One region of the Pseudarthrobacter sp. efr-133-R2A-89 genome, then DNA from elsewhere that is predicted to be linked to it. Evidence: riboswitches for the same ligand, from Rfam matches in the RefSeq annotation. Region 1 holds a riboswitch; the other holds the start of a gene.
The links. A riboswitch is a leader RNA that binds a small molecule or an ion and turns the genes downstream of it on or off. The one in region 1 is predicted to bind S-adenosylmethionine.

Region 1 (10,882 bases):
AGATGAGCGTGTTGAAGAGCCGGAGGTTGTTCTCCGTGATGAACCCGGGGCCGCTGGGCACCACCTGGGCCGTGACGTCTCCGGGCTCGGGATTCGCCGGGAGCTGCAGCTGGTGTTCCAGGGATTCGTCGGTCTCGCTCAGCCAGTCGGTGGCAAAGACGACGTTCAGGGTGGTCACGATCGGGCCCCGCAGGCAGGCCATGAGTTCCACCCATTCGCGGCCGGCCTTGCGGTGCCGCGGGTTGTTATAGGAGGGCTCGATCAGGTTCTGCGACCCCGTGAAGGCGATTTCGCCGTCCACCACCATGATCTTGCGGTGGTTGCGCAGGTCCGGCCGGCGCCATTGGCCATGGATGGGCAGGAGGGGAAGCATCCGCTTCCACTGGATCTTGCCGGCCCGGAGGCGCTTGAGCAGCTTCCGGTAGCCCTTGATGCGCAACGTGCCGATGTGGTCGAAGAGGAGCCTGACTTCCACACCCCGTTCGGCGGCCTCTTCCATGGCCGTGAGCAGGTCGTTGGTGACGTGGTCCGAGCTCATGATGTAGAACTCGGCGTTGACGAACTTCTTTGCCTTCCGCACCGCGTTGGTCATGGCCAGGATGGAGTCCGGGTACCCGGGGATGAGGTCCACGGAGTTGTTGTCCACCATGGGCAGTGATCCCAGCGTGCGGTTAAGTTCCGCTGCGGACTTCACCCACTCCGGGCCCGGGTAGTCGCTTTCGACGTCCGACAAGGCCGTGATACCGGCCCGCACGCGGTCGTTCACCAGCTCCTGCTGCGCCCGGCGGCGGCTGGACAGCTGGAAGTTGCCGAAGAGCAGGAACAGGACCAGGCCAAGGAACGGAATGAAGAAGATCCCCAGCAGCCAGGCCATGGCTGTGGTGGGACGCCTGTTGCCGGGGATGATGCCCAGTGCCAGGACCCTGATCACCAGGTCGGCAAAGCCCAGGAGCACCACAACCCACGTCGGCGCGGTGCCGGCAAGCGAAAAAGGCCACAACACGTCAATAACTCCCGGGGAGGTCGGGCTCCGGGGACGGTTCCGGCCGGCGCACTCCGCCCAGCTTAGCGGCGCCGCCGCACTAAGCTGGTGCCATGAGCTCTCCAGCCCCCGTGGTTCTCGTCTTCCTTGACCCTGCCTTCCCTGACGGCAGGGTGGCCGACGCCGCCAAACCGCAGCTCCTGGTCACGGACCTGGGCGTCACCCGGGGGGACGGGATCTTCGAAACCATGCTGGCTGTCGGCGGAGCGGTCCGGAAGATGCAGGCCCACCTGGACCGGCTCGCAGGCTCCGCCCGCGCGCTGGACCTCGAGATTCCCGGGCAGGACGTGTGGCAGCGCGCCATTGCGGCCGCCGTTGCCCGGCACCGCGCCGGGAACCCGCCGTCGAACGCTGATGCCGACGAACTGGTGGTCAAGCTGGTGGTGACCCGCGGCGTCGAGGGCGCCCCGGCCCCCACCGCCTGGGTGCAGGTCTCACCTGCCGGGGCGGCGGGCCGCCGCCAGCGGGAAACCGGCATCGACGTGATCCTGCTGGACCGCGGCTATGACAGTGACGTGGCCGAACGGGCCCCGTGGCTGCTCCTGGGTGCCAAGACGCTGTCCTACGCGGTGAACATGGCGGCCCTCCGGCACGCCCACAAGCAGGGCGCGGACGACGTCATCTTCACCTCATCCGACGGCCGCGTCCTGGAAGGGCCCACCTCCACAGTGCTGCTGGCGCACGTGGAAAAGTCCGACGACGGCACTGCGGTCAAGCGCCTCATCACGCCGCAGCTGGACAGCGGCATCCTGCCCGGAACGTCCCAGGGCGCGCTTTTCGCGGCGGCCAAGGCGGCGGGCTGGGAGCTGGGGTACGGCCCGTTGGAGCCCCGCGACCTGCTGGATGCGGATGCGGTCTGGCTGATCTCCAGCGTCCGTCTGCTGGCCCCGGTGAACCGGATCGACGGCAAGGAGATCGGCACGCCGGCCGTGCAGAAGGAACTGACTGCGGAATTAAGCGGGCTTTTCGCCGGGATCCAGTAGCCGCGCAACAGGGCCACCGGCCCCTTTTGCCCTCCCGGCTTCACCCGTAAGGTGTGGACCATGGACTCGCACAAGCTGCCGATCGAAAACCTTTCCTTTGACGACTGCTGGGAACTCCTCGCCAATGACACCGTGGGCAGGCTGGCCATCGTGGTGGACGAGCATCCCGAGATCTTTCCCGTGAACTACATCGTCCACCTGCGAAGCATCGTCTTCCGCACCGCGCCCGGTTCCAAGCTCTGGGGCGCCAAAATGGAGCGGCCGGCGGCGCTGGAGATCGACGGCTACGATCCCGCCACCGAAATGGCGTGGAGCGTGGTGGTGCGCGGCGATACCGGGATCATCGAGGACCAGGCGGTCAAGGACCAGGTGGACGGCCTCGGCCTGGAACCCTGGCAGCCCGGCGAAAAGGCCAACTACGTCCGGCTGAACGCCAAGGCGCTGACGGGCCGCAGGTTCCAGGTCAACCGGCCGGATGTCTGGAACACCCGCGTGCAGGACCGGCGCCGGGCCTCGTTCGAATAATGCTGCGCCGCCCGCTTCCGTCCTAACCGAGCGCTGCCGCCGCCTGCCGGGACAGCTGTGCTTCCAGTCCGGACAACAGGATGGTGAGCCCCTGGTCGAGCTCGCTGGCGCCGTCGTAATCCGCCAGCGCCGGGGCCAATGCCCGCAGGTTGGAAAATTCCTTGGCGGGGAGACGGTGGAGCCCCAGCCGCAGCAGCACCTCGTTCTCTTCGGGGTCCACCACGAACTCCTGCAGTTCGTTGAGGATGTGGCCGTAGAGGAAGCCGTAGTACACGCGGTAGACGTGCAGCGCGTCTGAGGGCTCGAACCCTGCCGACACCAGCAGGGAAAGGATCTTCTCCAGCGGCCGCAGCGTGCCCAGCGGCCGCAACCCGAGGGGCGTGGAGAGGGGCCTGGTCACCAACAGGGGCACCACGTTGGGATGCTTGAGTGCCAGGGCCCGCAGGTTGTGGGCGATCGCCCGCAACTGCGCCTTCCAGTCCGGATCATCCTGCTGGATGGTGAGCTGGTCGAGCACCAGTTCCGAAACCCCGTCGAGCAAGGCAGCCCGATTTTCCGCGTAGCGGTAAAGGCTCATCGGGTCCCTGCCGAGCTCCTGGCCCAGGCGGCGCATGGTCAATGCTTCGAGGCCTTCCGCATCCACCATTTCCAGCGCTTTTGCCAGCACGACGTCCCGGCTGAGCCTGGCCTTGGCCTTGCCGGTACCGGATGGTTTGGGGGAAGTCATGAATTTGTCCTCGCTGCGGACAACTGGCCCGAGTTCATTCGAGAGGGTTGCCTCATATGTAGTCTACGGGTAAAGTCTACAGTGTAGACAGGCGTTGACGGCGCTAATGATCCCGGTTTCTTTCACAGGATTAATCTATGGACCCGATTGCCAACAGTGCAGGGCATCGAGGTTCGCTGCTGTAGCCGAACGGCGGCGCCACGCACATAGCGAAGGGACGCCATCATGGCACATTCCCAGTTTGATCTCTTTCTCCAAGACGCCACCTACTTCGACCAGACCTCCGAGTCCACTCTGGAACGCGACCGCTTCTACGGCCTGTACATGAGCTGGTGCTTCATCAACCAGCACCAGCCGGGTACGGAAACGACCTTCTGGTCGGCCATGAAAACCCGGCTGCCGGGCAGCCGCAAGGGCTTGCGCATGAAGGGGCCGGCTGCCGCCGACTACATCGTGTCCTCGTATCCCGAGCTGGTCTAGGACACAAACGCTGCGGGGGCTTCCCAGTCCCTGCCTGGCAATGACGTAAATGCTGTGGCACCCACCGTGCCGCAGCATTTTTCATCCCCGGGCCATATGGGCCAGGTGGGGATGCGGCCTAGGTGGGAATGATCCGGAACAGGAACCTGGTGCGGACCATCACCCACAGCAGGCCCAGCACCACGGCGTATGCCACGGTGTTGAGGAAGATACTCTCCTGCTGGAGTGCGGGGATATTGGCCACGACGGCGATCAGCACCACATGCATGATGAAGACATAGAGCGTTGCGCGGCCGAGCGGGATCAGGAACCAGCCCAGGGCCCGCTCAACCGGCTTCCAGTAGGCGCTGAGGAACGCATACGCCGCCACCACCAGGAAGACGACATTGAGCAGGCGGCCCGGGGCCAGGTAGGTCCGGCCAAAGAGGGCGTCATATATGGCCCGGTAGGTGGCGTCCGGCATCAGCGCCAGCCGGACGTCGTAGTTGTTGGCCAAGTAGGGGTTGCCCCAGGAGAGGAAGGCCAGGGCGAATGCGGCCACCGTGCAGGCTGCCACCACCCAGGCATGTGCCGACAACCACGCGATAATGCTGCGCCGGTGGTATCCCACCACCAGCCCCAGCACGAACAGCACCTGCCACACCAGCAGCGGAAACGAGTCCTCGAACTGGGACGGCAGGATCCGGAACCTGGTTCCGGCTCCCACGGCATACACCGCCAGCGATACCGCCAGGACCCACACGGCCTTTCCGCGGTTCAGGAGCGCCAGGATCAGGGGGCTGACCAGGAGAAGCACCACGTACAGGCCCATGACGTTGAACTGCCAGGGCCCGAACTGCAGCAGCAGGATGGCCGGCAGGACCTGGGGCGGCACCGGGAACTGGAACAGCGATGACATCCCGGCGTAGAGGTCGTACGTCCTGCCGGCACCGTTATGCCCGGCCCCGCCGGTCCCCTGGTCCACGAACGTGGTCAGGGCCTCGGTGTGGAAGAACGGAAGCTGCGCAATGAGGAAGACGCCGATCATCACCGACAGCGCGGTCACATAGAGCTTCCCCGCCCGGCGGGATGTGAGGTCCACAACCTTGCCGAAGTCTGCCCTTGCCTTCGGCCCGTAGACCATGCCCACCACCAGGCCGGAGAACAGCACGAAGAGTTCGGCACCGGAAACGAAGCCCACGGCCTCCTGGGTGAGCAGCTGGAACAGCGAGACCAGGCCCAGGTGGTTGACCACCACGAAGACAATGGCCATCCCGCGCAGCAAATCCACGCGCGAGTCCCTGTTTCCCGGGTCCTGGTAGCTCCACGCGGTGGCGGCGTTGACCCGGCGTGGAATCTGCCACAGCGCCGCCAGGAGGATGGCCATCGCCACGGCAACGGTCCAGACCGCTGCCCCGGACAGCGTGTTGGCCCGGACATACGATCCGTCCGCGGCCACGTCGGTGACCGGCCCGGTGACCACGGCGGAGGACTTCAGCCGGTCCAGCGCGGCTTTGGCGATTGCGGGATTTCCGGTGAGCAGCCAGTCGATGCTGGCCACGCCGGTATCCCTGGTGCTGGTGCGCTCGTCCCACACCACCGCTGCTGTCCTGGCGAAAGCCGGCGAGGTGGCGGTACCCACCACCTGGTCCCACCAGGCCGTCTTGATATCCGCCTCCGGCGGTCCGCCGGCAGCAGGGCTGTAGAACGCCGATGTCTGGAGCAGGAACGGCTTCTTGCGGGCCTCCGCATAGGCATTGTAGAAGTCCTCGCCGCCCGAGCCGGTCAGCATCTCCTGGAGTTCACCGGCACGCGGCACGGTGTTGACGGCAGCCCCGCCGGCGGTGTCGTCATGGTAGGCAGTCAGGCCCACCCAGTCCACGGCGTCGTCCCCCGGATAGTAGGGGGCGTAGGCGGCATCGGAGCCGTTCCAGGCGCCGTCGCCATTGGTGTCGAGGAGGGCGAAGCCGTCACTTCCCGGCTGCGGGGCATTCCGGCTCCGGTCAAAGGGGTAGTCCTTGCCCAGGTACGGCGCCCAGACCATGGCGGCCCGGCCGCCGTCGTCCTTCCTGACCGCTGCCGCGACCGCCTTGAAGGCTTCCCGGTAGGCGCCCGGCTGCTGCCCCCAGGGCACCCAGCTCGAGTTCATGTCCGGGGCAAACCGGACCAACAGCCGGCCCTTGAACCCGAAGGTCAGGTCGCGGACCTTGCCGGCGAAGGCTTCCGCTTCGGAGACGCCGATCTGGTCCAGCGGCACGGTGGGCTTCACGGTGAGCATGGCGTGGGCGCCCTTGGCCGCGGCCTGCTGCAGGAAGCCCTCAATGTTGTTCCGGTCCGAGTCGCGGAACGGAAGAGCGATGTCGTGGCCAAACACTGCCGGGCTCGCCCCCAGCCGGTCGGAGAATCCAGCGGCGGTATCCTCACCCCATTCAAGGACGGCACCCAGCCAGGGCTTGCCCTGGTCCGGTACCGCGGAGGCCGCCTGCGCGGCACCGGCGGGCGCCAGCAGCGCCAGAAGCACGACGACGGCGGCGGCCAGGAAAGCCCCGAGGGAACGGTGACGGGCACGACGACGGCCAGCCTGGTGGTGCGATATTGCTGCTCGCATGCTGGCAAGACCCCCCGGTACTCCCACTGTGACGGCAGGGCGGCGCCCCGGTAGAAACTTTATCGGTCCCGCGGCCCCGCCGGGTTTCCGTGACGCGGTGGTCGCGGGCTCTCAATTACGGAACATGACGACGGCGGCCGTGCGGCTTGGCGGCGCAGGTGTTACGTTTTTGGGGAGTAATGAGTACCGGTGTTAAGCCCTGACTGGCCGGTCGGCAACCCTCCTCTCGCGGCGGGGTGCCTCAGGTGAATACTTGGCATATCGACCGATTCGAGCTGCAAGCGTGAAAGAAGGAGATCCGTCGTGTCTGACGCACCCGCCCCTGACGAAAAATTGTCCTACCGCCTGATTACAGGCCCGGACGACCGCTCCTTCTGCGAGCGGATCTCGGCTGCGCTTGCGGACGGTTATGTCCTGCACGGCAGCCCGGCGGCGACTTTCAACGGCAGCAGCGTCATCGTGGCCCAGGCCGTTGTCCTCCCGGCCGCCATCGCGTCGGCAGACGCCGCGGTGGCCACGGCCGTTGACGACCTGGAAGGCGAGTTCGACGGCGAGGGCCACGCATGAGCTACGCGGGAGACCTGACGCCGCAGGAAGCCTGGGCCAAGCTGGAGCAGGGCGCCATCCTGGTGGACGTCCGCACCGAGGGCGAATGGGCCCACATCGGCATTCCGGATACGAAGGCAACGGACAACGATCCCCTCTTCATCCAGTGGACCTTCCCCGGCGGCATCCCCAACCCCGATTTCGTGAAGGACCTCAAGGAGCAGGCGCCCGAGGACCCCGGCGCGGAGCTGGTGTTCCTGTGCCGCTCGGGCCAGCGATCCATCGCCGCGGCCGTGGCGGCCACCCAGGCCGGCTTCACTTCCTACAACGTCCTGGAGGGCTTCGAGGGGGAACCTGACCGCTACGGCGAACGGACCGTCAACGGCTGGAAGAACCGCGGCCTGCCCACCAACCTCGGAAAGAACTAAGTGACCTTCAATCAAGACGCCCCCGGCTGGAACCCCGACACCCAGGCCGTCCGCGGCGGGCTGGACCGCACCAACTTCCAGGAAACCTCCGAGGCCATCTTCCTGAATTCCGGGTTCGTCTACGAATCCGCGGCCGCAGCCGAACGCGCCTTCACCGGCGAGGACGAGCGCTTCGTGTACTCGCGCTACGGCAACCCGTCCGTGGCCACCTTCCAGGAACGGCTCAGGCTGCTGGAAGGCACCGAGGCCTGCTTCGCGACGGCGTCGGGCATGTCCGCGGTGTTCACCGCTTTGGGCGCGCTGCTCGCGGCCGGTGACCGTGTGGTGGCCGCCCGGTCACTCTTCGGGTCGTGCTTCGTGATCCTGAACGAGATCCTGCCGCGGTGGGGCGTGGAAACGGTCTTCGTCGACGGCCCGGACCTGGACCAGTGGCGCGAGGCCCTGTCCAAGCCCACCACCGCCGTCTTCTTCGAATCCCCGTCCAACCCGATGCAGGAAATCGTGGACATCGCGGCGGTGAGCGAGCTGGCCCACGCCGCCGGCGCCAAGGTAGTTGCGGACAACGTCTTCGCCACTCCCCTGCTGCAGCGCTGCGGGGACCTCGGCGCGGACGTCATCGTGTACTCCGGCACCAAGCACATCGACGGGCAGGGCCGGGTCCTGGGCGGCGCCATCCTTGGCACCAAGGAGTTCATCGACGGCCCGGTCAAGCAGCTGATGCGCCACACCGGTCCGGCCCTTTCGGCGTTCAACGCCTGGGTCCTGACCAAGGGCCTGGAAACCATGAGCCTGCGCGTCCGGCACTCCTCGGCCACCGCCCTGCGGCTCGCCGAGTGGCTCGAGGAGCAGCCTGCCGTGAGCTGGGTGAAGTACCCGCTGCTGAAATCGCACCCGCAGTATGAGCTGGCGGCGAAGCAGATGAGTGCCGGCGGCACGGTCCTCACCCTTGAGCTGGCGCCCTCGGGCGGGCGCTCCGGCAAGGAGGCCGCCTTCGCCCTGTTGGACGGCCTGCGGATCATCGACATCTCCAACAACCTCGGCGATTCGAAGTCCCTGATCACACACCCCGCCACCACCACGCACCGCGCCATGGGGCCGGAGGGGCGGGCCGCCATTGGCTTGAGCGACGGCGTGGTCCGGCTGTCCGTGGGGCTCGAGGACGCGGACGACCTCATCCGCGACCTGGAACAGGCCCTGAAGCAGATCTAAGGCGTCAGGCCTGGCGGACCCGCAGGAGTTCCGGAGTGTCTTCCACGTCGGAAAGATCCAGGGCGCCGCGCATGGTGACGTCAACGGCGTGCCGGACCACTGCCCCGAAACCCATATCCTCGGGAGGCGGTCCGGCCAGCGCCCTGTCGCGGGCCCGGCGCTGTTCGGCGGCCCCTGTCCCGCGGGCGATGATGTGCTCCACGCCCTGCCGGGCCAAGGCCAGTTCGCCCTGCGCCTGTAGGACAGGTGCCAGGTAGTCCACCAGGGAACGGGCTACGTCCGCGGCCGGGGCCGGGCGGAAGTTCCCAAAGTCCAGGAGCTCGCCGCTGAGTCCCGAACTGCTGGCCTGCCAGGAGGCCATCCGCAGCAGGACAGTGGGCACGGGCGCCGGGTCCACGCCCTCGCGCCATTCCCTGCCGGCTGATTCCACCAGGGCGCGGACCAGCACGGCGATCAAGGCTGCATCCTCGGCGCGGAGGCAGACGTCCGCCACCCGCACCTCAACCGTCGGGTGGTTCCGGGAGAGCCGCGCGTCGAAATACAGCATCCCTTCATCGAGCATCACGCCGGTGTCCAGCAGCCGGGTGACCACCCTCCTGTACGCGGGGTACGTCCCGTAGATCGCGGCCGGACCGGACGTCGGCCACCGGTTCCAGGCCTGGGTGCGGTAGCTTTCGAAACCGGTGGGGACGCCGTTCCAGTACGGCGAGTTGGCGCTCAACGCCGTCAGGACCGCCAGCTTGTCGCGGATCCGGTCCAGGACCGCCACGCCCTCTTCCGGCGATTCGATGTAGGTGTGCACGTGGAATCCGCAGGTCAGCTGCTCCTGCGCAGTGAGGCCAAAGCGCTCCAGCATCCTGGCGTAGCGCGGGTCCGGCGTGGTGTGGCTGGTGGATGCCAGCGGCGACGTGGCCAGCGCAGCCACTCTGGCGCCGTGTTTGGCCGCCGCCTGGTTGGCCATGGCGCGGCCGGCCCTGATCTGCTCGAGCAGGGCCCCGGACTCCAGGCAGGGCTTGGTCTGCGTCTCGATCTGCTCAAGCTTCAGCTCGGCACTGAGGCCCATCTCGTCGTCGTGATCCGCCTGCTTCCCGGAGTGGTGGAGGTCCGGGTCCACCGGGAGATCGTCCGCGGCCACACGGTGCCCGGCGAGGAGGGCGTCCGCCAGGGCAAGCGGCTCCCCGGACTCCGGATCAACAATCAGGAGTTCTTCCTCGACGCCGAAAGTACGCATACGAACATTCTGCGTCAGGGGCCGGAAATTCCGGGCGCCGCTGGTGATCATGACGAAGCATGAACGCCTAGTCCTGGAAGTACTCCACCTTGGCGCCGATGGTGTTGAGGCGCTCCGCCAGGTCCTCATAGCCGCGTTCAATGACGTAGATGTTGCGCAGCTCAGAGACGCCCCGCGCGGCGAGCATGGCCAGCAGCAGGCAGGCGGCAGGCCGGAGCGCCGGCGGGCAGCCCACCTCGGCGGCACGCCACTTGGTGGGTCCGTTGACGTAGATCCGGTGCGGGTCCAGCAGCTGCACCTGCGCACCGAGCCGGTTCAGCTCCGTCAGGTAGATGGCCCGGTTTTCGTAGACCCAGTCGTGGATCATGGTCTGCCCGTGGGCGTTCGCGGCGATCACGGCGAAGAAGGGCAGGTTGTCGATGTTCAACCCGGGGAACGGCATGGGGTGGATCTTGTCCTCGGGGGCTCGCAGCTCCGACGGCTTGGTGGTCACGTCCACCAGCCGGGTGCGGCCGTTGCGGGCCATATATTCGCCGGAGATTTCGAGCTTCTGCCCCATCTGGCCCAAGGTGGCCAACTCGATTTCCATGAACTCGATGGGTACCCGCCGGACCGTGACCTCGGAATTGGTGACGATGCCGGCCGTAATCAGGCTCATGGCCTCAATCGGGTCCTCGGACGGGAAATACTCGATCTCGGCGTCGATCACCGGCCTGCCGGTGATCCGGAGCGTGGTGGTTCCCACGCCCTCGATGGCCACCCCGAGCATCTGCAGGTAAAAGCACAGGTCCTGCACCATGTAGTTGGGGCTGGCGTTGCGGATCACGGTTGTTCCCGGCCGGTGGGCCGCCGCCATGATCGCATTCTCGGTAACGGTGTCCCCCCGTTCGGTGAGGACAAACGAACGGTCCCGGGTGTCCGCGGGAGGCGCCTGGACCGTGTAGAAACCTGCGGTGGCTTCCACCGAGAGCCCGAATTCGCGCAGTGCCTGCATGTGGGGTTCCACCGTGCGGGTCCCGAGGTCGCAGCCGCCGGCGTAGGGCAGCCGGTACTCCCGTGACTCGTCCAGGAGGGGGCCAAGCAGCATGATGACGCTGCGGGTGCGGCGGGCCGCGTCCACGTCC
Region 2 (10,882 bases), on a different contig from region 1:
CCGGGAGGTGGTCCAACGCCTCGGCCTCGGCCGACCGCAGTCCGCTCGACGTATGGGACTCCGCCCGGGCAAGCTGCCAGTCCTCGATCGTGTCCGAATTGGACTGAAGCGGCTCGCGCTGCCTCTTGCGGTAGAGGTTGATGTAGGTGTTGGTCAGGATCCGGTACAGCCACGCTTTGAGGTTCGTGCCCGGCTTGTACTGGTGGAACGCCGAAAATGCCTTGGTGTAGGCCTCCTGGACCAAGTCCTCGGCATCTGAGGGGTTCCGTGCCATGCGCATCGCAGCCGAGTACAGCTGGTCGACGTACTGCATGGCGTCCCGTTCGAAGCGCAGGCGGCGGTCCTCGACGGTCTCCGCGGCAACGTCCAGGGCGGCGTCCTCGGTTTCCGGCCCTGCGGCCGGACCAACCTCCTCCGCCGTTGCGGCAGATGCCGGCGGGGCCGGTGCCGAGCCGTTCGCTGCGCCAGGTGAAGCCTCATACATGGCCGCGACGGCCGGATCCAGGGTGCTCATTGCCTTCAAGTCTACTGTCAGGCGCCCTGCCCGGGGCGTGCCGTACTCCAAGGGATCGGCAGCCAGTGCTTCCACTGCCACCGGACCCGCAGGCCTCGTTCCGTCCAACACCTTCCCCAAGGGCCAACTCCGCTCTGTATCGGGTGAATAATCGTCGGGCCGCATGTCGGTGACCCGTCAGCCATAACCCCTTCCCGCAGGCAAATATTCCCCAAAAGTGCAAGACTAGGACCGACTCCGCCGCGTTCAGCGGTTCGTCCATCCAGGAGGAAATCCATGTCCTTTGTCCGCACGCTCGCACGGCCCATGCTCGCCTCCAGTTTTGTCATTGCCGGACTGGATAAGCTCAAGAACTCCGACGACACCGCGCAGCAGCTCTCACCACTGCTGCGCAAGGCCGCGGCCTCGCTTCCCTTCCAGGCGAGCGAGAAGACGCTCGCGCGTGTTATCGGCGGTACCCAGGTGGGCGCCGGCGTCCTGTTCGGCCTTGGAAAGTTCTCCAGGCTCTCCGCATCGCTGCTGACGGTGGTGTCCCTGCTCAACACGTTCGTTGAGTGGCGCAGCGCGGACATCAGCAGCAAGGAAGGTCGCGAGACCCGCCGCAACCAGCTCCTCAAGAACCTGTCCCTCAGCGGCGGTGCGCTGCTCGCCTCGGTGGACACCGCAGGAAAGCCGGGACTGGCCTGGCGCGCCGAGCACCTTGCCGCAGGTGCCCGCCGGAACGCCTCGCACCTGGCCGCCGATGCGCGCGAGACCACGAACAAGAAGCTGCACAAGGCGGACAAGGCTGTCCGCCGCGCCGTCGACCACGCCACGGGAGCCTAAGCACGAATGACCGCAGCAACTGCCGCCCGGGACGCTTCCGGAACACCTGTCCAGCACTGGGACGCGCCTTTCGCTTCCCGGCCCGTCAATGCCACCGTCACGGTGCCCGGCTCGAAGTCCCTGACCAACAGGTACCTCGTTCTGGCGGCATTGGCGGATGGGCCGTCCAAGTTGCGGGCGCCCCTGCATTCCAGGGATTCCGCGCTGATGATTGATGCGCTGCGGCAGCTTGGCGCCACGATCACGGAGGTCCCGGGCGACGGAACCTTCGGCCCTGACCTCGAAGTGGTTCCGTTGCCCGCATCCGCGCCGGCGACAGAGGCCAGGATCGACTGCGGGCTGGCCGGTACGGTGATGCGGTTCGTTCCGCCGCTCGCGGCGCTGCGCAACGGGGCCAGCGTGTTCGACGGCGACCCGCACGCACGCAAGCGTCCCATGGGGACCATTATCGAAGCCCTCAAGGCCCTGGGTGTGGGTGTCTCAGCCGAAGACGGCAGCGCCCCGTCGTCCCTCCCGTTCGCCGTGGCGGGCAAAGGCTCCGTCCGCGGCGGCCACTTGGTGATTGATGCCAGCGCTTCGTCCCAGTTCGTCTCCGCCCTCCTGCTCGTGGGGGCCCGGTTCGACGACGGCCTGCATCTTGAGCACGTGGGCAAACCGGTACCAAGCCTGGACCACATCAACATGACGATCGCGGTCCTGCGCGGCGCAGGCGTGTCCGTGGACGATTCCGTGCCCAACCACTGGGTGGTGGCGCCCGGACCCATCCGTGCCTTCGACCAGCGGATCGAACAGGACCTTTCCAACGCGGGCCCGTTCCTGGCGGCGGCCCTCGCCTCCCGGGGAACGGTCCGGATCCCCAACTGGCCGGCGGAAACCCAGCAGGTGGGCGACCTGTGGCGCAACATCCTCACCAGCATGGGCGCCACGGTCACGTTGGCCGGCGGCGTCCTGACCGTCACCGGCGGTCCGGAGATCAAGGGTGGCGACTTCGCGGACACCAGCGAACTCGCCCCCACCGTCGCTGCGTTGTGTGCCCTGGCCTCGGAGCCCTCCCGGCTCACCGGGATTGCGCACCTGCGAGGACACGAAACCGACAGGCTGGCCGCCCTGGTGGCCGAGATCAACCGGCTCGGCGGGGACGCCGAGGAAACCCCGGACGGGCTGCTCATCCGCCCCGCACGGCTGCACGCCGGCGTCGTGCACAGCTACGCGGACCACCGGATGGCCACGGCCGGGGCAATCCTGGGACTGGCAGTACCGGGCGTCCAGGTGGAGGATATTGCCACCACAGCCAAGACCATGCCCGACTTCCCACAGCTGTGGGCGGGCATGCTGGCCCAGGAGGGCACGTCCGCTGCCGGACCGGAAGGGCGCGGCAGTGGCGCGGAGCACTGATTCCTGGGACGAATCTGACGTCAGGATCCGCCCGAGCAAGAAAGGCTCCAGGCCCCGCACCAAAGACCGCCCCAGCCACGATGACGCTGTGACCGGCCGGATCATCACGGTGGACCGTGGCCGGTACACCGCGGTGGTGGGTGAGGACTCGGACAACGAGCGCGTGGTCATCGCTGCGCGGGCCCGCGAGCTTCGCCGCAATCCCGTGGTGGCCGGCGACTTCGTCTCACTGGTGGGGGACGTCTCGGGAGCCCCGGACACGCTGGCCCGGTTGGTGAAAATCCAGGACCGCCGCACGCTCCTTCGCCGCAGCGCCGACGATACCGACCCCGTGGAGCGTGCTGTGGTGGCCAACGCGGACCAACTGGTCATCGTTGTGGCGGCTGCCAACCCCGAGCCCCGCACCGGCTTCATCGACCGCGCCCTGGTGGCGGCTTACGACGCCGGGATCGCGCCGATCCTGCTGGTAACCAAGGCCGACGTCAAGGACCCCGCCGAGCTCCTCTCCAATTACACGCACCTGGACTTCCCGGTCATCATCAGCAAGACCGCCGACGCACAGGCCTCCGGGATCGACGCGCGGTCCGACGACGGCCTCTCGGCCCGGCTGGACAGCGCCGCGGTGGCCGCCCTCCGCGCGCACCTCGACGGTACCGTCACCGTGATGCTGGGGCATTCCGGGGTGGGCAAATCCACCATGGTGAACGCACTGACGGGTGCCGAGCGCGCCACCGGCGGCGTCAACGCCGTCACCGGGCGCGGCCGGCACACGTCGTCGTCCGCGCTGGCACTTCGGCTGGCGGACGCGCCGCCCGGCAGCTGGATCATCGACACCCCGGGGATCCGGTCCTTTGGCTTGGCGCATGTGGATCCGGACAGGATCCTGCGCTCGTTCCCGGATCTCTCCCCCGGCATCGAAAACTGCGAACGCGGCTGCAAGCACACGGCAACGGCGGTCAACTGCGGGCTGGACGAGTGGGTGGACGGCGGACACGCCGGCCCCACCGGCGCCGCCCGCCTGGCGTCCCTGCGGCGGCTGCTCGGCGCCGATCCTAGGATGGAAGCACAGGAAACGAAGGAGCTTGGCAGCGTCAACTGACGCGTTCTCCCGGCAGAAACGCCCGCAGACGGTAGTTTGGAACCATGATCCAACCCGCTTCGAGTTACAACGATGACCTGCGCCTGGCCCACGTCCTGGCCGACTCCGTGGACGACCAGACGATGAGCCGGTTCAAGGCCCTGGACCTCCACGTCGAGACCAAGCCGGACCTGACGCCGGTCACCGACGCCGACAAGGCGGCCGAGGAGGCCATCCGTGGCCAGCTCTCCCGCTCCCGGCCCCGCGATGCCGTCCTGGGTGAGGAATTCGGCAGCACCGGCCACGGCTCACGGCGCTGGATCATCGATCCCATCGACGGGACCAAGAACTTCGTCCGCGGCGTCCCGGTCTGGGCCACGCTGATCGCCCTCGTGGACGAGGGCGAGCCGGTGGTCGGCGTCGTCAGCGCACCGGCATTGGGCAAGCGCTGGTGGGCTGCCAAAGGCATGGGGGCGTACATGGGCAGGTCCCTGGCCGCCGCTACGCGGCTCCGGGTCTCCAACGTCTCCAACCTGGCCGACGCCTCCCTCTCCTACTCCAGCCTGGGCGGCTGGAAGGAACGCGGAAACCTTGACGACTTCCTGGGCCTGACGGAGGACGTGTGGCGGACCCGGGCGTACGGGGACTTCTGGTCCTACTGCATGGTGGCCGAGGGCTCGGTGGACATCGCCTGCGAACCCGAGCTGAACTTGTACGACATGGCTGCCCTCGTGCCGATCGTGGTGGAGGCAGGCGGCCGCTTCACGTCCCTCGAAGGCGAAGACGGACCGTTCGGCGGCAATGCCCTGGCAACGAACTCGATCTTGCATTCAGAGGTGCTCCACCGGCTGAACCCGGACCTCGACGACCTGCTGCAACAGGCTCCCTGACCGCAGAAAAATCGAAGAATACGACGCCGGACGCCTCCTTTGGGGGGCGTCCGCGGCCGTTTCTTCGGCAGGACGTAACAAAAGCCTTAACAATTGCCGCGGCTTCAGTCCTGCCCATTCCATGTTCTACGCTTTTATCCAGGTCACGAGTGCCAGCGCAAAACCCCGGTTTGCTGGCCGGCAACCCTCCATTCGCGGTGGGGTGCCCCGGGTGACGACCAGGCCGGTCCGGAGCGGATACGGCAAGCGCGGATTCCACTATGCCGGAGTCCTGTATCCAAGTGAGGTCTCTGTGACAACTGCCACCGTCTCCCCCCAGTCCGCCACCGCCAACACCGCCGCGCCGGATCCGCGCCAGGCCATTGCCGGCCGGCCCCTCGCTGCAGTCACCGGCGCCGAGATCCAGGCGCCGCTGATCTCCGGCGGCCACGTCCGCTACGCAAACCTCGACTACGGCGCTTCTGCCCCGGCACTGTCAGTGGTGTCCGCGTACCTGAACGAGATCCTCCCGTATTACGCCAGTGTCCACCGGGGCGCCGGGTACGCATCCCAGATCAGCACCTCCGTGTACGAAAACGCGCGCAACATTGTCCGGGACTTCGTCGGAGGCCGCCCCGATGATTCGGTCATCTTCACCCGTAACACCACCGACTCCCTGAACCTGCTGGCCGGCTGCCTGCCGCTGGCGGGCGGCCGCCCCGCCGGGGACGTGCTCTACCTGGACATCGAACACCACGCCAACCTCCTGCCCTGGCAGGGTGTCCCGCACCGCAGCATCGTCGCCGCGGACACCATCAGCGGCACACTGGAGGCAGTCCGCGCTGAACTGGAGCAGGGCGGGGTCAGCCTGCTGGCCGTCACCGGCGCCTCCAACGTCACCGGCGAGATCCTCCCCATCCGGGCCTTGGCTACACTGGCGCACCAGTACGGCGCACGGATCGTGGTGGACGCCGCCCAGCTTGCGCCGCACCGCCGGGTGGACATCAGCGCTGACGACGTCGACTATCTCGCCTTCTCCGGACACAAGCTCTACGCTCCGTTCGGCGCAGGCGTCCTGGTGGGACGTGCGGACTGGCTGGACGCCGGCGTTCCCCACCTGGCCGGGGGCGGTGCCGTCAAGGAAGCAAGGCTCGACGGCGTCAGCTGGGCCACCGGACCGGCCCGCCACGAGGGCGGCTCACCCAACGTGCTCGGCGCAGCCACCCTGGCCCGCGCCACCCAGGTGATCGCCGAACTGGACCAGGCCCGGTGGCACGCCCACGAATCCGCCATCCGTTCCTTCCTGGTGGAGGGCCTCCAGGGCATCGACGGCGTCACCGTCCACCAGATCTTCAAGGACACCAATCCGGAAACGGACACCATCGGCGTGGTCAACTTCTCGGTTGCAGGCTACGACGCCGGGCTGGTGGCCGCCTACCTCTCGGCGGAGCACGGCGTGGGCCTGCGTGACGGACGCTTCTGCGCCCACCCGCTGCTGAAGCGCCTGGGCCTGCCCAACGGATCACTCCGGGCGAGCTTCGGCGTCGGATCCCGGCTGGAGGATGCCGAACGCCTCCTTGCCGGCATCCGCACACTGCGCAGCAGCGGGTTGGGCTGGGACTACGTGGTTGACGCAGGCCGCTGGGTGCCGGCCAACGATTCCCGCACCTACCCGCACTGGGCACCCAACACCCCGGGCACGGCCGGCGCGGCCCCCTGTATCGACGACTAGGGGGCGCTTCCCGCTCCCGCTCCTGGTCCGCCGGCACATTTCCATGGCCGTGCGGTAAATTCGAGGGGCATCAACAGTCGGAATTGAAGGAGTCCACGCGTGGTTCGGGGTGGCCCCAAGCTTGATCACGTGCGCCGGCGGGAACTTGGCGGCAGTTTCCGGGACGGCGGACGGCATTACCAGCGCGTCAGGCCGGGGTACCCCGTCGAATCAGCCCGGTGGCTGGTGCCGGCGCAGGCCCGTGACGCACTCGACGTCGGGGCCGGTACCGGAAAGTTCACGGCCCTGCTGCTGGAGCTTGGCCTGGAGGTAACCGCCGTCGATCCTTCCACGGACATGCTCGCCCAACTCGCGGCGCACTGCCCTGCTGCCACGGCCTTGGCGGGAACCGCGGAGGCGACCGGGCTGGCCGAAGCCTCCTTCGACGTCGTCACCGTGGCGCAGGCCTGGCACTGGTGCGACGCGCTGCCGGCGAGCACCGAACTTGCCCGTGTCCTGCGCCCGCACGGAACGCTCGGACTCATCTGGAACCAGCTGGATACCTCGGTACCCTGGGTGCACAGGCTTTCCAGGATCATGCATGCCGGCGATGTGTACCGCCCGGGCCACAAGCCTGTGGTGGGGCCCGAATTCACCGGGCTCGAAGGGCACGTCATCCACTGGCAGGACAGCGTAACCACCACCGACCTGATGGAACTCACCAAGTCCAGGAGCTATTACCTGCGCGCCGGCGAGGCAACCAGGGCCAAGGTCCTGGCGAACCTGGACTGGTACCTCCACGACCACCTGGCCTACGCGCCCGACCAGGAACTCGATCTTCCCTACCTCACCTTGGCGTGGCGCGCCGTGAAGGCGTAGCGGGATGGGTTTTCCCGGCGCCGCCGCAGGCCACGCGGACCCGGCCACGGCAGGGAACCCGGTAGGCTTGAGCCTGTGAAGACCAGCGCGCCATCCTCCTCCATCGAGGACTACGTCAAGGTCATCTATTCATTCACTGAATGGCAGGACAAGCCCATCACGTCCTCCCAACTGGCCCAGCGGCTCGGGGTGGCGAACTCGTCAGTGTCGGAGATGGTCCGCAAGCTCAAGGACCAGGGCCTGGTGGACCACAAACCGTACAGCGCCGTGACCCTGACCGACGCGGGACTGCGGCTTGCGCTGGCCATGGTGCGGCGCCACCGGCTGATCGAAACCTATCTCGTGGAACGCCTGGGCTACAGCTGGGATGAAGTCCACGATGAAGCCGAGCAGCTGGAGCATGCAGTGTCGGACACGTTCATCGAGCGCGTCGCCGCCAAGCTCGGGGACCCCAGCCGGGATCCGCACGGCGATCCCATTCCCACGGCGGACGGCCAGGTGCTGATGCCGCGCGCCCACCTCCTCGCCGAATTGGACGAGGGCCATAGCGGCAGGATCACCCGGATCAGCGACGACAACCCTGAGCTGCTCCGCTACCTTGCCTCGCAGGACATCGAGCTTGACGCCCGCGTGGAAGTGCTGGGGCGGCGGCCCTTCGGCGGCGCACTCGTGGTGCGGATCGGCGGTGACCGTGAGTACGACCTCGCCGACGAGATCGCCTCGGCGTTGTGGGTCTCCAGCGACGCCCCGCACCCCGGCTGCAGCCTGGATCTGCCCTGACCAGCGGCGTTGCCGGGACCGCCGGCTGAGGGACTCCGAGGCAGGACGCGATTTGGCGGGTTCCCGTATGGTGGATGGTGATGATCAGCAGACGTGACGCCGCAATAGCCCTGGACGTACCCCTTGAAATGGCGCAGCGCCATGGCCTGCCGAAGTGGATGCCGGAAGCCGAGCTCCGCGGCATCCTGGACAATCCTCCCCCGTGGCTGGTGCAGTCACGGGCCAACCGGACAGGCAAGCGGCCCGTGTGGGTCCATCTCGAATGCGCCGTGTGCGGGTATGAGGAAGCGGCCCGGCCCAAGAAGTGGTGGCCTGACTTTACCTACGTGGTGTGCGGGCACCACGCCCCGGAAGAGATCCCGCCGGTACAGCCCGGTTGCGTCCGTGGCGAGTACGACGGCGTCGGGACGCGTTTCACAGGCATCGCGGACGTGGAAGCGCCGGCAGCCGGAGCCTAGCGCTTCCGGACGCACCGGCCCCGGTGCCTACGGTGTTCCGTTGCCCGTCATTTCCTCCGGAACGGCGGTGAGGTGCACTTCGGTGCCGTCCCGCAGCACGGCGACATCGAGCGGTTGGCCAATGGCGTCCGCGAACAGGAGCCGCTGCAGGCTCTCGGCGTTGCTGACAGGACGGCCTCCCGCCGTCAGGAGGATGTCCCCGGCCGCCAGCCCTGCCTTGTCCGCCGGAGATTCAGGCAGCACCTCCACAACGCGCAGCCCTTCGCGCCGCCCGGTGCGGATGACAGCGCTGGGAGTGAGCTGGATGGGCGTACTCACCAAGCCCAGGTAGGCCCGGCGCACCCTCCCGTCCGCAAGCAAAGCGGCAATGATCCGACGCGTGGTGGCGTTGATGGGAATGGCGAGCCCAAGCCCTGCTCCCGCCACTGCCGTGTTGATCCCAACGATCCTCGAGTGCGTGTCTGCCAGCGCGCCGCCTGAATTGCCGGGATTCAAGGCCGCATCCGTTTGGATGACGTCTTCGATGACCCGCCTGTTGCCCCCGGACCACACCGGAATGGCCCGGCCCAGGCCGCTGACCACACCGGCTGTTACGGATCCAGCCAGTCCCAGCGGGTTCCCAACCGCCACCACCAACTGGCCCACCCTGAGGGTTTCGGCGGCACCGAACCGGGCCGGCGGCACCTTGGGCCGGGAACCATGGACCACCGCGAGGTCAGACAACGGGTCCGTGCCCACGAGTTCCAGTTCCATCCTGCTGCCGTCGCCGAAAACCGCATAACCCTGGTGCGTGCCGGCAACCACGTGGGAATTCGTGAGCAGGTAGCCGTCTTCGGTAAAGAGCACTGCCGAACCTGCGCCCACCCGAGCCCGCCCGTTGCGGCGCCGGGCAGTCATCTCGATCGCCGCCACGTGCGGCGTAACCGTGGCCGCCACCCGCATGACCGTCTGCGAGTACGAGTCCAGGATGTCGTCGTCCTCCGGCGGCATGATTTTCCGCGCCTGCTCCATGGGGCACCTCCAGCCCTCGTGCCGGTTCGCCCGGTGCAGTCCCCCGGCCGTTGCCGCCCGTGCCAGGTTTCCATCGGGATCCTTACGCTTGTCAACGACCCAGCCGCAGATTCCAGTCCCGGTGCTGCTACGCCGTCGGTGAACAACACTGCGAGCGTCCGGCATTCCCTTCCCACCGGTGCGCTGGTGCTGCCGAGGCTCTAGGATCGGTAGCATGACTGGTTCCCCGGAGGGCTCTCCCACCGAAATTTTGGACGCAGATGCGTGCTGGCAGTACCTGAGGTCCTCCTATATCGGCCGCCTCGCGGTCATCAACGGCGAAATCCCAGAGATCTTTCCGGTGAATTTCTCCGCCTCCGGCGACACTCTGTTCTTTCGGACGGCGCCCGGAACCAAGCTTCGCGCCTTGCTGGGCGGGGCGGTGGCAGCGCTGGAGGTTGACGGACTCAATCCATACGCCACGGAGGTGTGGAGCGTGGTGGCAAAGGGCAGGCCGGAACCGTTCGATGAAACGCGCATGAGCCTGCCGGCAGTCGACGCCGACCGTGAACCGTGGGAGGCCGGGATCAAGGACCATCTGATCATCATCTCGCCCACCGAACTCACCGGCCGCCGGTTTGCGGTCACGCCGCCCACCCGGTGGTGGCCGCCGGTGGACTTCAACGCCGATTGGCTCTAGCCGCTGCACATTCGTCCGCCCAAGGCCGGGCCTTTGTGCCCTTTCCGGGCGCGCGCGACTTCCCTACGCTGTGCCCTATGACAGAGAACCCAAACGTACCTGCAGCTGAAATCCTCGATGCGGAAGAGTGCTGGTCGCTTCTCGCACAGACCGGGGTGGGACGGCTGGCCGTGATGGCCGACGGCCATCCTGACGTCTTTCCGGTCAACTACAAGGTGGACGGCCATACGCTGGTTTTCCGCACGGGCGGCGGCACCAAACAGCAGGCCATCGAGTCCGACTCCGTCGTGGCCCTCGAGGCGGACGCGGTCAGTTCCCAGTTCGGCCTGGCATGGAGCGTCGTGATTAAAGGCAAAGCCGCAGAGACGACGCCAACAGGACCTGACCTCGACGACATCCGGCGGGCGTTGTTCCCCTGGCAGGGAGTGGGCAAGGAATACTTCATCCGCATCACGCCCGAGTCCATCACGGGCAGGCGCTTCACCATGACCGCACCGCTGCTGTGGCAGACGCCGTTGGACGACGCAACCCGCGCAGGCTTCGAGTAGCCGCCACGGAACCGGACGCACCGTGCGTGCATGGTGGGTGGGCGCACCGGGCCCCATATCCACGCATCCCCTGGTCCAGGGGCAGAGGGCCACGCCGAAGCCGCGGCCGCATGAGCTCCTGGTGCAGGTCAGTGT

Region 2: another riboswitch for S-adenosylmethionine. It lies ahead of QRM95_RS09420 (aminotransferase class V-fold PLP-dependent enzyme); the one in region 1 lies ahead of QRM95_RS12805 (DUF1737 domain-containing protein).

Annotation. Positions count from the first base shown of each region.
Region 1 covers NZ_JARVSE010000006.1:244,662-255,543, forward strand. The annotation lists gene cls (cardiolipin synthase) at 1-1,003, opposite strand, end outside; gene QRM95_RS12780 (aminodeoxychorismate lyase) at 1,096-2,025, shown strand; gene QRM95_RS12785 (pyridoxamine 5'-phosphate oxidase family protein) at 2,086-2,550, shown strand; gene QRM95_RS12790 (TetR/AcrR family transcriptional regulator C-terminal domain-containing protein) at 2,573-3,277, opposite strand; gene QRM95_RS12795 (hypothetical protein) at 3,503-3,757, shown strand; gene opgC (OpgC domain-containing protein) at 3,876-6,344, opposite strand; SAM riboswitch class IV at 6,520-6,634, shown strand; gene QRM95_RS12805 (DUF1737 domain-containing protein) at 6,648-6,911, shown strand; gene QRM95_RS12810 (rhodanese-like domain-containing protein) at 6,908-7,318, shown strand; gene QRM95_RS12815 (O-succinylhomoserine sulfhydrylase) at 7,319-8,527, shown strand; gene QRM95_RS12820 (glutamate--cysteine ligase 2) at 8,532-9,758, opposite strand; gene QRM95_RS12825 (UDP-N-acetylglucosamine 1-carboxyvinyltransferase) at 9,826-10,882, opposite strand, start outside.
Region 2 covers NZ_JARVSE010000005.1:41,032-51,913, reverse strand. The annotation lists gene QRM95_RS09445 (sigma-70 family RNA polymerase sigma factor) at 1-514, opposite strand, end outside; gene QRM95_RS09440 (DoxX family protein) at 791-1,339, shown strand; gene aroA (3-phosphoshikimate 1-carboxyvinyltransferase) at 1,346-2,734, shown strand; gene rsgA (ribosome small subunit-dependent GTPase A) at 2,718-3,833, shown strand; gene hisN (histidinol-phosphatase) at 3,878-4,702, shown strand; SAM riboswitch class IV at 4,844-4,957, shown strand; gene QRM95_RS09420 (aminotransferase class V-fold PLP-dependent enzyme) at 4,995-6,413, shown strand; gene QRM95_RS09415 (class I SAM-dependent methyltransferase) at 6,513-7,271, shown strand; gene QRM95_RS09410 (metal-dependent transcriptional regulator) at 7,347-8,051, shown strand; gene QRM95_RS09405 (hypothetical protein) at 8,132-8,509, shown strand; gene QRM95_RS09400 (S1C family serine protease) at 8,537-9,520, opposite strand; gene QRM95_RS09395 (pyridoxamine 5'-phosphate oxidase family protein) at 9,735-10,199, shown strand; gene QRM95_RS09390 (pyridoxamine 5'-phosphate oxidase family protein) at 10,277-10,747, shown strand; gene QRM95_RS09385 (zinc-dependent alcohol dehydrogenase family protein) at 10,770-10,882, shown strand, end outside.